Regions from separate parts of the Vibrio chaetopteri genome, predicted to be linked through region 2. Evidence: predicted binding sites of a transcription regulator. Region 2 holds the regulator's gene; each other region holds the start of a gene.

Region 1 (3,233 bases), on a different replicon from region 2:
GCAATAAGGTCCCACAACAGATGATCTACACTCGCGGTTACGGAGAATACGTTCCGGCGTGTACCAACTCTACCCAGTTTGGTAAAGCCTGCAATCGTCGAGTGGAACTGACATTGATTGTTGCTCAGTAATCTCGAAACATTAAAAAAAGCGACGGATAATCCGTCGCTTTTTGGTATCTTACTCTTAATAGTCTGGCGTTAACTCAATCCAACAATATTGCCATCGTCATCAAGATCTAGGCTCATAAAGGCGGGTTTGTCAGGCAGACCCGGCATGGTCATTACATTGCCACACAGAGCGTAAACAAAACCTGCACCAGCGCATAGTCGCAACTCGCGAATCACGACATCAAAGCCGGTTGGCGCGCCTTTTACACTGCCATCGGTCGTGATAGATAGGGGGGTCTTCGCTAAGCAGACGGCAAGATTGTCAAAGCCGTGTTTCTTGTAAATCTCAAGCTGCTGCTGAGCTTGGTAAGATAGAGTGACACGTGCTGCGCCGTAGCCGACTTCACACACTGTCATTAACTTTTCTTCAATGGATTGCTCTGCGGTATATAGTGGCTTGAAGTTCGCCTCTGTTTCGCAGGCTTCAATTACTTTTTCAGCCAGAGCAACCGTTCCTTCACCGCCTTTAGCAAAACCTTCACTGATCGCTACGCGACAATTGCTGTCGAGCGCTTCTACCCATTGTTTCAATAGCTCTAGCTCTTGCTTGCTGTCTTGTGGGAAACGGTTGATTGCCACGACAGCTGGAACACCATATTTAGCAACGTTGTTGATGTGCCATTTCAGGTTTTCAAAACCAGCTTCAAGCGCAGCGCTGTCCTCACCATAAATGCTATCTGGGATTGGCGTACCCGGCTTAAGGTCATATAAGCCTGAATTAGCTTTTAGACCGCGTAGAGTCGCGACAATCACGGCACAATCTGGTTTTTTATCAGTCGCTGACGCTTTGATGTTACAAGCTTTCTCAAATCCCATGTCAGAGCCAAAACCGCCTTCTGTAACGGTGTAGTCGCTTAGCTTTGTGGCGATGCTGTCAGCAATAATTGAGGAGTTACCATGGGCAATGTTTGCAAATGGTCCAGCGTGGATAAGCGTTGGGACACCTTCCAGTGTTTGCATCAGAGTTGGTTCAATCGCCTCTTTCATGCTCACGGCCATAGCACCCGCGACTTGTAAGTCTTCTGTCGTGATTGGCGTGCCGTCGATAGAGTAGGCGACAACAATCTTGCCGATGCGCGCACGCAAATCTTTTAAACCTTTAGCTAGTGCTAAGATAGCCATCAGTTCCGATGCCGCCGAAATATCAAAACCATCTTGGCGCTCGTAGCCGTTGATGGTCTTGTTGATTTCGTTTTGACCAACCGTAACCATACGCAGCGCACGGTCGTTGTGGTCTACAACGCGTTTCCAAACCACATTTTTGCTATCTATCTTTAGTGCTTTTAAGCCAGTGCGGGTTTCAAATGCTTCAAAACCTTGACGCTGCTCGTGATAGATACGCGCATCGATAGCGGCGGCCGCTAAATTGTGCGCCGCCGTGACTGCGTGAATGTCACCGGTTAAGTGAAGGTTTAGCTCTTCCATTGGGGCAACTTGCGAATAGCCTCCGCCAGCAGCACCACCTTTAACACCGAAAATGGGTCCCATAGAAGGTTGGCGGATACAAGCCATCACCGACTTGTCGAGCTTTTTTAGACCCTGAGACAAACCGATAGTTGTCACGGTTTTGCCTTCGCCAAGAGGAGTAGGGGTAATTGCTGTAACAACGATTAGCTTGCCATCACGGTTGTCTTTGAGGCGAAAGACCGCGTCCCAAGTGATTTTAGCTTTGTGATAACCTTGCGGATGATATTCATGCTCGAGCAAGCCTGCTTGCTTGGCAATGTCAGAAATAGCGGAGAGTGACGTCGTACGACAGATATCGATATCGGAAAGCATTAACGGTCCTTAAAAGCCACAAAATTATTGAGGAAAACGTTTGCGTCAGGATGATACTGGTTAAATATGCTTTGTAAAGCTAAATATTCAGCGGCCTGAACTAATATTAACCAGCTGTTCAATAGCTGTATAATTTAGAAACAAAAAAAGTGCCGAAGCCCTTTTTTAACGATCCCAGTAAGCTTCTTCCAGGCTGTCTTCTCTTTCTGGAAGAGCGCGTGTTAGGCGAGGAGAATGCTGGGTGAGTACTTCGTAGCTTACGCGGTTCGCGTATTTACAAATTTGTGAAAGCGACGAGTACGTTAAACATGGTGCAACGTGCTTGTCTGAGTCTGATACGTTCTTGCTGTGGAATGAGTTAGCCGTCATATCATGTAGTAATGCAGAAAGAGCGCCATCACCAGCACCATTGGTGTTTTTGATCTCCAATGGACCACCCAGATAAGGGCCAATATGCGAGTACACTTTTTGCGGATCGGCACAATCTTGCTTGCGCATAGCTCGGCTGAACTCAAATTGGTTGAAATCGCTGAAGTGCTCAGATGATAGCAAATCATGGGTGGTTTCACGTAGAGTCACGTTGTCACAGTAACCAGCCATGTACAAGCCGTTAGGGCCTGCAGTACACAATACCAAGTCAACCCAGTCTAGCGCTTTATCTGCCGCTTTTAGTGGTTCGGCAAAGCCGGTCAATGCTTCACCTTCTTCTTCGTTCATCGCCAGAATAGTGACGTTTTCTTGAATATAGTCTTGCCAGAATTTCTCGTTGCCTTCGATTACCCATTTAGTACCAAGTGTGAGCACGACTGGCACTGACTTCTGCTTGGCGAGTTCAACCGCACGAGCAACTGCTTGTGGCATTGGGTCTTCGGGTTTACCACGCATCAAGTAAGAAGATACGACTAGTGCAGACGCTTTATTGAACACTGATTCAGGGATACTTTCTGGACGTAGCTGATTCATTTCGCCTTCGTTAATTGCGAAGGTGCGCTCGCCGTCATCGGTGATCAAGGTATAGCAACGACCAATAGGGCCATCGACAGTTTGCAAGTGGTTAAGGTTCATTCTTGAAGAAGTACGGCAAAGGTAACGGTAGCCGTAAGAACCTACTTGGATATTTTTTGACATGACACCAAGCAGCACAGACTTACTGTCAGCGAGAACTGAATAGTTGTGTAGAGTGTTGCCAATCGTGTCACCCGGGAATTGGTGAGTGATCAGTTCTTTCTCGACTAGTTCGGCGTAAAGAGCGTCCGCTTTGCTCTCTTCTAGGACTAGCGAGTG
Region 2 (3,233 bases):
TGCAGCACCTAGCAAGGTAACCACTGCAGCGCCTGGAATCGAAAACGCAGTAATCGCGATGTAGGCAAAAAAGTAAGTGAGTGCCGCAGTAACAAAATTGGCATCGATGTACTCAGCCAGTGCGGCTTGCTGCGCTTTGGCGTTTTCGAGCGTAAGATGTTGACCAAAATTAACGCCTAAAAATACGATGATGGCAACCAGTACTAATCCAAGTATTAGCTTCTTGCTCATGACGATATCCTTTGTAATGTCTTAGTATTAGTGTAGTAGAAAGGGAGTGTGACCTTTTCCTTTCATCTAATACGAAAAAAATCAGCCATAAGGCTGATTTTTTATTGGGAAAACCAAGGGTTAGTTGATTAAGCTAGCAAGCTCTTCTCGTTTGGTTTGTGGTATCACAGACCAGTGAGTGCCGTTGATGGCGCCTTCTAGTGCCCATAGTAACTCGAGCCCAACTGAGCTAGAGTGGGTTCTTTGGATGGCTTTAAATGCCTCAACAGCGCCGTGCTGCTGTAGATCGCCCACAGATTCGATACCGGCTTTTTTAAGCATACGCTCAGTTGCCAGTCGTAAATTAGGAAGATCCTTTAATCGGTTTGGCTTCGCTTCAGACTGCTGCTCTTTTTCAGTTTTTGCAAACGCGAGCGCCTGTTTAGCATGAGTCAAGATAGCGTCTTGATCTTGCCAACAATCGTCTGGTAGTGCGAAGTACTTGGTTACCACGGGAAATCCACGCTTTTTATAAACGTATGGTTTGTAACCTAGCTTTTTAAAGGTGGAAATGGTCTGACGGTCAGTTCTGATATGTAATTTGTTATTCACTGCTAATGCAAACATCGTATCGTCTACGAAGATGCCAAATCCGCCGAACATGGATCGAGACTTTACTCTTCCAAGCTGAGCGAATAACTGCATTGAATCTTTTAGTATAGGATTATCCATGCTTATTCTTTTCTCGGTGTTATTGATTGTGTCACCAAAATCAGGTCCGAGAGTATAGCAAACGGGTGTCAGAGCTCTGTTAAGCCACTGCTATAACTGAGTCTTTGCCCTTGCCATCGGCAACCCCGCTACCTATCAATAAAAATTGGTTTAGGCCGGTGGCTTTGCGTCCCACCCTTTCAGATGGTTTGCCCTGTGCGTGACACATATAGCATATAGGAAAACTACGTAAGTTATTGATATGTGATCTTTGGAAATGTGATCTTAGTTCAAATAATGTTTGGTTGTTTGTGCCTCAAGGTGAATAAAAAATTGACAGCAGTAGGGGGGAATTTTGAATAGAGATCAAAAAGTGCCGAAATCGGCACTTTTGTCAGCGTTAGGTTAGGGCTTTGACAGAGTCACGTTCTACAATTTCTGGGTGCATTTCAAAAATGCGTTTTTCGTGACCTTTATCTTTGATTCGTTCTAGTAGAATCTCAAAGGCATTTTTACCAACACGTCGCTTCGGTTGGTGAACCGTTGTCAGCGGTGGCGAAAAGTATTCAGCCAGTTCAATATTGTCATAACCGATAACAGAGATATCTTCAGGTACGTTTACACCAAGCTGTTGAAGGCGACTCATAAGTCCAAATGCCATTGTGTCATTAAAACAGAACACGGCCGTTGGTCTCTCTTCCATTGCGGCGATGCGGTTAGCGGCGATTACCGCAGTATCACATTCAAAGTTACCTTCAAGAATACGATCTTCTTTCATCTCAATGCCGGCTTCCGCCAGTGCACGTTTATAGCCGATGATGCGTTCTTGGCATACCGCTTTTTCTAGGTGACCACTTAGACAGGCAATATCGGTATGACCTTTCTCAATCAAAAACTTAGTCGCTAGATAGCCACCTTCCTCTGAATTATCGATGATCTTATCGGCTTGAGAGCTCTCTGGACCCCAATCCATGATCACTTTTGGAATGTCTGCGTGACGGTCAAGCATCTCAAGAAGCTCTTCAGTCAAGTCGGAACACATCACCAAAATACCATCGACGCGTTTTTCTGCCAGCATGCGAATGTAGTCACGCTGCTTCTCGTAAACACCACCTGTGTTACACAAAATCAGTGTATAGCCTTGGCGATAGCAGTAACTTTCAACGCCATCGATAACTTCTGAGAAAAATAAGTTGGTCGATTGGGTGACCAACATACCAATGGTTTTAGTCGAATTGCACTTCAGGCTACGAGCAACAGCACTAGGCGCGTAGTTGAGTTCATCGACCGCCGCCATCACTTTTTCTTGCGTTGCTTCTGCAACAAAACGAGTTTTATTAATTACATGGGATACTGTGGTCGTGGAAACGCCAGCAAGTCGGGCGACATCTTTAATGGTTGCCATAGTGATATCCTATTAGTCGCGGCTTATTGAATTAGTGAGTAAACGTTTGTGCCGCTTTAATTTTAGTGGTTCCAGCGCTTTTGTGAATAAACGGATGTAAAAGCGGAAACCGGCAAGTGTATGCAAGCCTAGGCAGAATCAACAAATTGAGCTCAAAGCTCGATATTGCCACCTAAGTGGAGATGATTTTCTGTAATACCAATGGGCGATTGCATTTAAACGGCGAATTGTAGTCGCAGCTTAGTGAGCTGGCAATCATTTATCCCACAAATTTATAACTAAGGCGCAAAATTGACTCAGATGACTGAAAACCACGTTTGCGCCTTTAGTATGTGTCGCACCTATCAGTTGAAATCGGAGTTAGTCGTTTTCATCCGCAAGGTAGGTCAGGTCTAACAGACAGAAGGCGTGCAAGAGGCTTGCAGCAGCAGAGTAGAAGCCAAATTCATCAAACTGTTGGCACTTTTTAACAAACTGAGGCAACCAACTCATGAGATGAGTATTGATGAAGTCCGCTTGTTCGTGCAGTGCGTCGTTCTCCAGTTCGTTCGAACGGATGATAAGGTTACCTAGAAAATCGAGTTCGATGGCAAGGTGATCCGCTGGCTCATTGAGATCTTTATTTACTGCAATACCGTACTTGGCGAGTAGATCTGCCATTTCTTGCGCAGGTTGGTCGTTGAGTAGGCCAGAAGTACCAATGTACATTGAGGCATAAGGCAGTGCGCCATGCTTGTCGGTCTTTAAAAACAGATCACAAAAATCGGCAGAGAGCTCCAATTGAGCATCTTCACGTACTTGCAATCTATTGAGCGAATCAGTGAAGGTTTTGATTGGCTCCGACAGCGATGGGTTTTCACCAAGTCCGGTTAGAAACGAACGTATTTCTGGGCTGTGGTATTTGCTT
Region 3 (3,233 bases), on a different replicon from region 2:
TATCGAAATCTGGGCGATAGAATAGATCAGAAGAGAACACCTGACCCACACGGTAGCTCATGTCGGTTTCGCTTAGCACGGATACACAGTTTTGCAGCATGTTGAAGTCAGCGAGCGCGGCGTAGTCGTGATCACGAAAACGAATACGGTTGATTTTAGAGTCGGTCGATGCACCCATCGCGACGATAACGTCTTTCAGTTTTACATCGTCGTGAATGGCACCACAGCTGCCGATTCGAATGAAGTTTTTAACGCCGAACTCAGTCATTAACTCATGAAAGTAGATCGTTGCTGAAGGTCCACCCATACCGTGAGCCATAACAGAGATCTCTTTACCTTGGTAAGTGCCGGTATAGCCGTATACGTTGCGAACATCGCTCACCAAACGCGGATTTTCTAGGTAAGTTTCAGCAATCAACTTAGCGCGAAGTGGGTCACCTGGCATTAGAATCGTTTCTGCAAAGTCACCTTTGTTCGCATTAATATGTGGAGTAGGCATGGAGTTTTTCCTTAAGACAGAGTGATAAGCAGGCCAGCGATAGTGCCTGACATTAAGTTCGCTAGAATGGCGCCAAATAGTACACGTGAGCCAATTTCAACAAGCAGAGGACGACGCTCTGGGTTCATAGCGCCAATACCGCCAATCACCATGGCGAGCGAGCCAATGTTGGCAAAGCCGCACAGGCTAAAGGCAATGATAGCTTGAGTCTTTGCTGACAAGGTTTCGCTGACTTCAACAAAGCTCATGTAAGCAACAAATTCGTTTACAGCAATCTTCTTACCAATAAGAGCGCCTGCGGTAACCGCTTCGCTCCATGGCACACCCATTAGGAATGTAAGTGGTGACAGGATGTAGCCAATAATCAGTTCAAGGCTCGCATTCTCGAAGCCAGCAAGGCCACCAAGACCGGAGATAATACCGTTAAGTAGTGCCACTAACGCAACAAAAGAAATGACGAGTGCGGTTACGGTTGCTGCTTGGTGCATACCGACCAGAGAGCCCTCAGTAATGGCATCGAGAAGCGATTTTGGAGCGTCTTTGTCATCAACTTTAATGGCTTTGTCAGTGGTAACTTCCTCTGTTTGTGGACACAGTAGCTTTGCAAACAGCAGGCCTGCGGGCGCAGTCATAAAACATGCAGTAATAATGTACTTTGGATCCACCCCTAAGCTGATATAACCAATCATGGTGCCGCCAGCGACACTTGCTAGACCGCCTGTCATCACAGCGAATAGCTCTGAACGAGTCATATTTTTGACGAGTGGACGAATCATAGATGGCGCTTCAATAGGACCAACGAAGATGTTTGCGGTTGCGCTAAGTGATTCTGCTTTTGACGTGCCAAGTACCTTGGTTAGTACACCACCAATTACGTTGATCAGCGTTTGCATGATGTTGAGGTAATACAATGCCGAAATAAGTGCCGAAATAAAGATGATGACGCAAAGTACGTTGATAACGAAAATGAAGCCCATTTCGAACTTACCTAAGCCGCCAAAAGCGAACGCTAGACCTTCATTAGCGTAGGAAATAACGTGATTGACGCCATTCGACATGCCTTGCAAAATTTGCTCACCAAGGGGGACAAACATAACGAAGGCACCAAAACTAATTTGTGCAGTTAGGGCAAGTAGGACAGTACGTTTATTGATGGCTTGACGGTTTTCAGAGAAAAGAAAACCAACGGATAGCAGTGCGATGATTCCGACAATGCTCATAAGTAGTGACATGATACAACTCTTTCATGTGTTACCTAGCAATGTCCGTATTAAATAGGTAGTAATAAATCTAAGTGGCGCACTTGTCTCAGCGATTAAGTGCGTGTGTAAAAATTACACTCACTGATCAGACTTATTGGCATAAGAGCAGATATGGATTCGAGTCATTTTATAGCGGAGCATTATTGGTGCTCTGTAGAAACGCTTCACCCTATCTGAAGCTTATACAAAATGCCTGACAGTAAGTCCCCAATTTGGGGTGAGCGGATTCTATAGAAAGGTTTTTGCGATTGCAACCGTTTGCTTTTTTCTATTTCAACGGTTTGAGAAATTTCTGCGTTCAACTCTGGCATTCTTGAATCGTAAACTTTATGATGCGCGACCAAGATACGGGATCGTGCGCGCTGATGTCAGTTATGCAGATTGGCTGCGGATAAGTTAGACTCTGAATATCCAGCGTTTGTCCCCATCATTTACCATAAAAAGGTCCATGCCATGAGCTCGAAACAAGAACTCCAGAAACTGAAAAACCGCCTAGATAAGTGCAAGCATAAGCTAAATGGAGCAAAAGCTCGTGGTGACAATGAGTTGATTTCACGTTTTACCGATGAAATTGACAAGCTAACTAAGAAATTGGCTCAGTTAAACCATAAGCAAAGCTACGACATGAACAAAGAGCGTAAGAGTTTGCTGGACATGCCTTTCTCTCGTGAAATCACCAAAGCAGAGCAGGCGGATATGGGTAAGCTGAAAAAGTCTGTGAAAGGCTTAGTTGTCGTTCACCCAATGACGAAAATTGGTAAAGAGCTGAAGCTAAAGGTAATGACAGGTTACGCACCAAAACCATTTTAATGTTGTTTTAGCCAAGAAGGCGTACGTGAATAACGTGCGCCTTTTTTGTTTGTGTTTCATATAGATGGAATATTATACCTTCCTCACACGCTGTGATGTTGCTCACGGCTTCACGATAAAGCGATCTCGGTTAACAACTTGGGTTGTTGCACAATGTTTCTTGTTTAGTCTTTTTAATTCAATGGTTTATCGTCGTATTTAAGTGATTGGCACGATTTTCAAGGGTTAATTGTCTTCTACGCCTACCGCCTAAACCAACAGAAACTAAGTTGAGGATGAGCCGCGGTTTTCCTCAATCACTATAATTTTATCAACTGAAGTAATTCCAAGTAATAAAGGCGATCCTAATGTCTATCAAAACCACCAGTCAAAGTAACGTGATCCTTCATGCGTTCGATTGGCCCTACGCTTTAGTGACTGAGCGCGCTCAGGAAATCAAAGCCTCTGGGTACAAGACAGTGCTTGTTTCCCCACCGATGAAGTCCTACCGTGGCGAGAAGGAAGTATTGTGGTGGCAGTTATACCAGCCTCAAGACTATCGCGTTATCGATAATAAACTCGGTAATACTGAAGATTTTAAAGCCATGATGGCGGCACTGAATGAACTCGATATTTGGGTATACATAGATGTGGTTTTCAACCACATGGCGAATGAGTTGAGT

Evidence for each region. The regulator PurR, encoded in region 2, represses purine synthesis genes. The targets are predictions, from matches to a motif close to TNANGNAAACGTTTNCNTNA.
Region 1: PG915_RS23670 (formate--tetrahydrofolate ligase) is a predicted target of PurR. The motif match lies at 1,978-1,997, and genes of this name have one in related genera.
Region 3: PG915_RS20985 (NupC/NupG family nucleoside CNT transporter) is a predicted target of PurR. The motif match lies at 2,008-2,027, and genes of this name have one in related genera.

What each region holds. Positions count from the first base shown of each region.
Region 1 covers NZ_CP115921.1:1,748,101-1,751,333, reverse strand. The annotation lists gene PG915_RS23675 (OmpA family protein) at 1-131, shown strand, start outside; gene PG915_RS23670 (formate--tetrahydrofolate ligase) at 201-1,949, opposite strand; gene PG915_RS23665 (inosine/guanosine kinase) at 2,115-3,233, opposite strand, start outside.
Region 2 covers NZ_CP115920.1:1,372,027-1,375,259, forward strand. The annotation lists gene PG915_RS06225 (TVP38/TMEM64 family protein) at 1-231, opposite strand, end outside; gene PG915_RS06230 (TfoX/Sxy family DNA transformation protein) at 352-942, opposite strand; cyclic di-GMP riboswitch class I at 1,058-1,145, opposite strand; gene purR (HTH-type transcriptional repressor PurR) at 1,322-2,326, opposite strand; gene torD (molecular chaperone TorD) at 2,687-3,233, opposite strand, start outside.
Region 3 covers NZ_CP115921.1:1,142,411-1,145,643, forward strand. The annotation lists gene deoD (purine-nucleoside phosphorylase) at 1-499, opposite strand, end outside; gene PG915_RS20985 (NupC/NupG family nucleoside CNT transporter) at 511-1,731, opposite strand; purine riboswitch at 1,872-1,969, opposite strand; gene PG915_RS20990 (YibL family ribosome-associated protein) at 2,215-2,571, shown strand; gene PG915_RS20995 (alpha-amylase family glycosyl hydrolase) at 2,919-3,233, shown strand, end outside.